DNA from 2 places in the Paraburkholderia sp. RAU2J genome. Region 1 is predicted to be linked to the other one. Evidence: predicted binding sites of a transcription regulator. Region 1 holds the regulator's gene; the other holds the start of a gene.
The links. The regulator LexA, encoded in region 1, represses DNA repair genes until DNA is damaged. The targets are predictions, from matches to a motif close to ACTGTATNNNNATACAGT.

Region 2: the regulator LexA is predicted to act here: its motif matches at 2,298-2,315, upstream of B0G69_RS01520 (ATP-dependent helicase).

Annotation. Positions count from the first base shown of each region.
Region 1 covers NZ_RBXG01000001.1:3,512,136-3,515,747, forward strand. Annotated here, with positions in the region: gene B0G69_RS15965 (sulfate ABC transporter substrate-binding protein) at 96-1,136, opposite strand; gene lexA (transcriptional repressor LexA) at 1,447-2,097, shown strand; gene B0G69_RS15975 (hypothetical protein) at 2,159-2,503, shown strand; gene B0G69_RS15980 (DUF2939 domain-containing protein) at 2,679-3,284, shown strand; gene B0G69_RS15985 (universal stress protein) at 3,346-3,612, opposite strand, start outside.
Region 2 covers NZ_RBXG01000001.1:330,022-333,633, forward strand. Annotated here, with positions in the region: gene B0G69_RS01515 (DUF4088 family protein) at 1-26, shown strand, start outside; gene B0G69_RS01520 (ATP-dependent helicase) at 128-2,257, opposite strand; gene B0G69_RS01525 (hypothetical protein) at 2,563-2,829, opposite strand; gene B0G69_RS01530 (hypothetical protein) at 2,915-3,370, opposite strand.

The DNA of each region.
Region 1 (3,612 bases):
GGATTCCGGTTGGCCAGAAGCGCGCCCACTGGGCGCGCCCGGAAGTGGCGCGCCGCCGCGCCGGTGTATCGATGCCGGTTAGGGCATCGACAGCGTTATTGAGGCTGGTAGATCGAGTCGAACACACCGCCGTCGGCAAAGTGCGTCTTCTGCGCGTTGGCCCAGCCGCCGAACGAATCGTCCACCGTGTACAGCTTCAGCTTCGGAAACTTCGCGGTCAGGTCGGCCGGCACCTTGTTCGAACGCGGACGGTAGAAGTTGCGCGCGGCGATCTCCTGGCCTTGCTCGCTATACAGGAAGTTCAGATACGCCTCGGCCAGCTTGCGCGTGCCGCGCTTGTCGACGACCTTGTCCACCACCGCGACCGGCGGCTCGGCGAGAATGCTCACCGACGGCACGACGATTTCAAACTTGTCCGGACCGAACTCCTTCAGCGACAGGAACGCTTCGTTTTCCCACGCGATCAGTACGTCGCCGATGCCACGCTGCACGAAGCTGGTAGTCGCGCCACGCGCGCCCGAGTCCAGCACGCCGGCGTTCTTATACAGCTTGCCGACGAATTCCTTCGCTTTCTGGGCATTGCCGCCCGGCTGATGTTGCGCGTACGCCCACGCCGCGAGGTAGTTCCAGCGCGCGCCGCCCGAAGTCTTCGGATTCGGCGTGACGATCGACACACCCGGCTTGATCAGATCGTCCCAGTCCTTGATGTGCTTCGGGTTGCCCTTGCGCACGAGGAACACGATCGTCGACGTGTACGGCGACGCGTTGTCCGGCAAGCGCTTTTGCCAGCCCTTGTCGAGCAGCCCCTTGCCGGCGAGCGCATCGATGTCGTAGGCGAGTGCGAGGGTGACGACGTCCGCCTGCAGGCCGTCGAGCACCGAGCGCGCCTGCGCGCCGGAACCGCCGTGCGACTGCTTGAAGGTGATCGTCTCGCCGGTCTTCGTTTTCCATTCCTTGCCGAACGCCTGGTTGACCTCCTGATACAGCTCGCGCGTCGGGTCGTAGGAAACGTTCAGCAGTGTGGTGTCGGCCGCATGCGCCGGTGTCATCGCGCCGAGCGCGCCGGCCGCGCCGAACGCGAGCGCCGCGATGAGTTGCTTCGTTTTCCGAGCCAGCCCCGTGTGTCGATGATTCATGTGAACTTTCTCCGCGTGTAGTGCGCTGAAACCAGCGTGGTGTTGTTCTGCGTCGCGGTCACGTGCACATGAGCGGCAACTGGAAGGCAGTCTATCGAAGCGCTTTCATCATTAAAAATAATGTTTCTTCATTCTTTAATACGCAAAAGTGGTAATGACAGCTGGATAAGGCGTTGCGGCATGAAAACGGACGTTTGGACGCCGATTACGGGCGCCGTAACGGCACCCAGGGTCACGAACTTAAAGTAAAGCTTGAATTGCGCCGAATACTGTATAAAAATACAGTCACCTGTTCATACATACAGTGGCCATGACAAAACTCACCGCACGACAGCAGCAGGTTTTCGATCTGATTCGCCGGGCGATCGAACGCACCGGTTTTCCGCCCACCCGCGCGGAAATTGCCGCCGAACTGGGCTTCAGCTCGGCCAACTCGGCAGAAGAACATTTGCGCGCGCTCGCTCGCAAGGGTGTGATCGAACTCGCCGCCGGCGCGTCACGCGGTATTCGCCTGCTGGCGGGCCCGGAAGATTCACCGCATCAGTTCACGCTGCCGCACTCGAGCATCATGCAGCTGTCGCTGCCGCTGATCGGCCGGGTGGCTGCCGGCAGCCCGATCCTCGCGCAGGAACATATCTCGCAGCACTTCGCGTGTGATCCGGCGCTGTTCTCGAGCAAGCCCGACTACCTGTTGAAGGTGCGCGGGCTGTCCATGCGCGACGCAGGCATCTTCGACGGCGACCTGCTCGCGGTGCAAAAGAAGAGCGAGGCGAAAGACGGCCAGATCATCATCGCCCGGCTCGGCGACGACGTCACGGTCAAGCGCCTGAAGCGTCGGCCGAACGGCCTCGAGCTGATCGCGGAGAACCCCGATTACGAGAACATTTTCGTTGAAACCGGCAGTGCGGAATTCGCGCTGGAGGGCATCGCCGTGGGGCTGATCCGCCCTGGCGAGTTCTAAGCCACCGCGCCTGTTCGCTTAATCCCACGCCGCATCAACGCTGCATCGCCTGGAGAGACTCATGGAACGCCTTGCCCGCCTGCTGCCCTTTCGCCAGTTCGGCCGTTTGCGCCATTTGCGCAATGTGGTGCCTTGCTCATTGATCGAAGCACCGGCTCAGGACTCCGCGTCGCTGTTCGACGCGCCCGCTGATACGGCGAGCCTGCCGTCGTCGTTGCCGGCGTTTGCCCGTGTGTCGTTGAACTCCGGGTTGAATACGGCGGAACCTGCACGGCGCGCGCCGGTGCGCGTCTATCATGGGCCGTCGCGGCTGATCATGGTGGGCACGGTCGACGCGGTGTGCCGCATGATCGACCGGTGCATTGCCGATGAAGCCAATGTGCATGGTGCAGTCTTCGAGTCGTGAGCGTGTGTGTCATGAGCAGTAAAGAGGCCGCACCATGGAGGCCGCACCATGCCTCACGCATCGCGGTTGTCGTGCTCGCTTTTCAGACCTGCTGTTCGGATATTTGCATAGAATGGGATTGTTTTTGCGGGGCCGTAGTCCACGTTAAATCCAATCTGATCGGGAGTTCCATTCGATGACAGGTCCGACACGAACCAAGGGCGCCGCCACCCGGCCGCTGCTGATCGCGCTGGTTGTAGTCGTAGTGATTGCGGCACTCGGGTTTGCTTACGCGTCACCCTATATCGCGCTGAATAATCTCAAACGCGCGGCAGATGCGCGCGACGCGCAAACCGTCAATCAATACGTGGATTTTCCCGCGTTGCGCGGCAGCCTGAAGGAGCAGATCGCAGGCATGCTGACGCGCCGGCTGGACGCGGATAACGACAGCAAAATGGCCACCATCGGCGCGATGATCGGCGTGACGCTGATCGGTCCGCTGGTGGATTCCTATGCGACACCAGACGGCGTCGCAGCCTTACTGAATGGCATGCCGCCGCGCGGCGATCCTGGCGAACATCCGCCTGCCCCAGCCACGCAAACGCCTGCCTCTCCCGCCGCTGGCGACACCCCCACCACCGCAACGGCCCCGGCATCTCGGCAAACCACGGCAGGCTATCGCGGCCTCAATGAGTTCGTCGTCACTTACCGGCGCGGCGAAGCCAACGCGCACTACTCGGCGGTCTTCCGGCGCGAAGGTCTGTTCACGTGGAAGCTCGCCGCAATCAATCTGAACGAATGACCGGCCGGCCGTTACGGCCAGCCACTCGCTCCATACGCGCGTCCCCACGCAGCAAGCCGCATCAAGCCGCGGCTTGCTGCTGCTCCTGCGCGGAAGAACACGCCACCAGAATGCTGCACGACACGCGATCGAGCAGCGGCGTGTTGCCTGCCCCCATCCACCATCGCGACAAGCCGGTGCGGCAGCGATGTCCTACCACCACGAGATCGACATGCAGGTCATTGGCGAGGTTCGCAATCTCGTCGATGGGATGACCGAACGCGAAATGCCCTTGCGCGTGCACACCACGTTCGGTGAGCCAGTCCACCCCTTCCTGCAGGATGTCGCG
Region 2 (3,612 bases), 3.2 Mb from region 1:
AACAGCAGCAACGGCAGTCGCGCTGAATTTGCACGCGGTGCGCCAGCACCGCGCACTATCCGGGCTGCACTTCTGCGGCCCGCAGCACTCACCCCGTTCTAGCGAGCCGGAGCGCCCGCTACGGCGCTCAATCCCACATCTTCCTGAGCTTCGCCCCGATTTCGATCTTCGCGCGCGCGGCCGCGGCGAGGCCGGCCGCCGTCGGTGCGCTGGGCACCGGCACGCGCGGCCACGCATAGGCATCGAACAACGGCATCAGGTGCGCGGGAATGAAGCGCGTACGCGACGCCCACACGTGGCGATCGCCCATATGCGTCTGGTTGTGCACGTAAAAACGCTGCGGCACGACGATATGCAGATCCTCTTTCGCACGCGTCATCGCCACATAGAGCAGGCGCCGCTCCTCGTCGATTTCGTCCTCGCTGCCGGTGCCGAGATCGGAAGGAATGCAGCCGTCGACACCATTCAGCACGAACACGTTGCGCCACTCCTGCCCTTTCGCCGAATGGATCGTCGACAGGATCAAGTAGTCCTCGTCGATCAGCGGCACGCCGGATTCGTCGCTGGTGGCGTCGGGCGGATCGAGCGTCAGCTCGGTCAGAAAACGCTCGCGCGACGGGTACGTGCCCGCGATGCTTTCCATCTGCAGGACGTCCGCGTGACGGATCGCGGCGTCCTCGTGATTGCGTTCGAGATGCGGCTCGTACCAGCGCCGCACCATTTCGAATTCGCCGGGCCACGGCGACTGCTGCCCATACACGCTCGACATCAGCTTGACGAACGGGTGCCAGTCCTCCTGCGCGCGGGCTGGCGCGGTGAACGCTGCCAGCGCGCTCGCAGCGGTGTCGACGGGATTGCCGCCACCCGCGCGCGCGACGATCTCGTCGAGCACCTTTGCCGCCGTGGCCGGCCCGACGCCAGGCAACAACTGCACGACGCGAAACCCGGCGACGCGGTCGCGCGGATTCTCCGCCCAGCGCAGCACCGCGAGCACGTCCTTCACATGCACCGAATCGAGAAATTTCAGCCCGCCGAATTTGACGAACGGAATATTGCGCCGGGTGAGCTCGATCTCCAGCGCGGCGCTGTGATGCGCGGCGCGAAACAGCACCGCCTGCGACTTCAGCTTCATGCCCTGCTCGCGCGCCTCCAGCACCTGTTCGACGATGTAGCGCGCCTGGTCGGCTTCATCGGCGACCGTGACGAGACGCGGGCGTTGCGCCGACGCCTTGTCGGTCCACAGGTTCTTCGTGTAGCGCTCGCTGGCGAGTTCGATCACCGCATTCGACGCGGCGAGGATCGGCGCGGTCGACCGGTAGTTGCGTTCGAGCGTGACCTGGCGCGCGGGCGGATCGAACTGCGCGGGGAAATCGAGAATGTTGCGCACGGTCGCGCCGCGAAACGAGTAGATCGACTGCGCGTCGTCGCCGACCACGGTCAGCCCGCGTCCGTCCGGCTTCAGTGCGAGCAGGATCGACGCCTGCAGGCGGTTGGTGTCCTGATACTCGTCGACCAGCACGTGGTCGAAACGCGCCGACAGGTCCGCCGCGATGGCCGGCTCCGCGGCCATGTGCGACCAGTAGAGCAGCAGATCGTCGTAATCGAGCACGCTCTGCTTCTGCTTCGCCTCGACGTACGCCGCGAACAGCCTGCGCAGATCGGCTTCCCACTCGTGGCACCACGGAAACGCGTTCTCCAGCACATGGCCGAGCGATGCGCCCGTGTTCACCACGCGCGAATAGATGGCGAAGCAGGTGCCCTTCGCGGGAAAGCGCCGCTCCTTCGCGGACAGCCCCAGCTCGTGCCGCACCAGGTTCATCAGGTCGGCGGAGTCTTCGCGGTCGTTGATCGTGAAGGACGGCGCGAGCCCGATCAGATCGGCGTATTCGCGCAGCAGCCGTGCGCCGACGCTATGGAACGTGCCCGACCACGTGAGCCCTTGCGCGAGCGCGGCCCGGGCGCCAAGCGCCGCACCGGCGATGCGCGTGACGCGGCGGGTCATCTCGAGCGCCGCACGGCGCGAAAAGGTCAGGAGCAGGATGCGGCGCGGGTCGGCGCCCTTCACCACCAGATTGGCGACGCGGTGCGCGAGCGTGTTGGTCTTGCCGGAACCGGCGCCCGCTATCACCAGCAACGCGCCGGGCGGCGCACTGGGCGTATCGGCGCCGTACTCGACGGCTTCGCGTTGCGCATCGTTGAGCTTCGTCAGCCAGGCGGCGGTGTCGAAAGGCGGCGGAGATTCGGCGACGGAGGGCACGGTGGATTTGGCGTTGGACGGATTCAGGATGGCGACGCACACTGTATATCCATACAACCATCGACGACAAGCGACCCTTTTTTCGGCGTTGTTTGCTTTGTGCGGTTACGGGGGGCGAGCGCCTGCAGCAGCTCGGCAAACGAACGCGCTGCAGTGATCCGCGCTCGCGGTGCACGGCGAAAACAGGCTTCTTGGAACGCGCAAAAAATGGCCCGTGCGTCTTCACGCAACGGGCCATTTTCTTGTAAAGGGCGGCAACGCAAGTCGCCGCTCGCGAAGTTTCTCGCGCCTCGCGTGGCTAAGCCCTACTGCTGCTTCTTAGCATCCTTCACGTTGGCGTCGGCGTTGGCCTTGTCGGCGTCGGCCTGCGCGTCGGTTTTCTTCTTGTCGGCCTTGGCTTGGGCGACAGCCGCCTTCTTGTCGGCCTTCGACTGCTCCTTGGCGGCCTTCTTGTCCGCGTGCGTGACGGGTGCGGCGGCCGGATCGCTAGCCTGGGCGAACGCCACCGACGACAGACAACCCGCGATCAGCGCGGCATACATTCGATTCTTCGTGGACTGGGTGATCTTCATCCGATACCTCCGTGAGACGTGATACGAAAGCGCGGCGTGACAGCCACCCTCGAGCCAACCCCGGCCGTCTGCCCGCGCTCGACGCTCAATGCTTGACGTCGGCGCCGTCCGCCTGGGTGGCGGTCTGGCCTTCCATGTTCATCTTCATTTCATTGTTGGCGGCCTGCTTGTCCGCCTTCTGGTTGATCTTTGCGTCGCGCACCTGCTCCTTGTACTGCGCCTTGGCGGCCTTCTGCTGATCCTTCAGCTCGGTCTTCGACGCCTTCTTCGACGCGCGATATTCCGCGTTCGCCTTCGCGTTGGCGTCACGCTTTTGCACCAGCGGATCGGTCGAGCCCGACGCCGTCAGACGGGTCGGCGCCGGCGTCACCGGCTGGACGCCCTGCGCGGCGGGCGCGGCGGGTGCGAGATCGGCGCCCTGGGTCTGGATCTGTGCCTGGCCACCGATGCCCGCAGCCGGCTGCGCGGTCTGCGCTACCGCGGCAGTAGCGGCAAAGGCAGTGAGGGCGGTACCGATCAGGAGTGAATGAATCTTGGTCATGGCAAATCCTCTCTAAGTTGTTGTGGCGCGGGCGCGGTGCCCGGCGTCGCGCAAGGCAGGTAGGTCCCGCGTGACTCGCCCGGTCTTCTTACACTGGACATGCTCAGACAATCCAGCAAGCTTTGCTACATGGCCGCACTTTACGAGTGAAATTCACGATACGCGACCCCTGTTACGGAGGGTTTCACTTTCCGACAGTTGCATAACAACTGCTTGCAATTGCTTGCGCGGAGCCCGCCTTC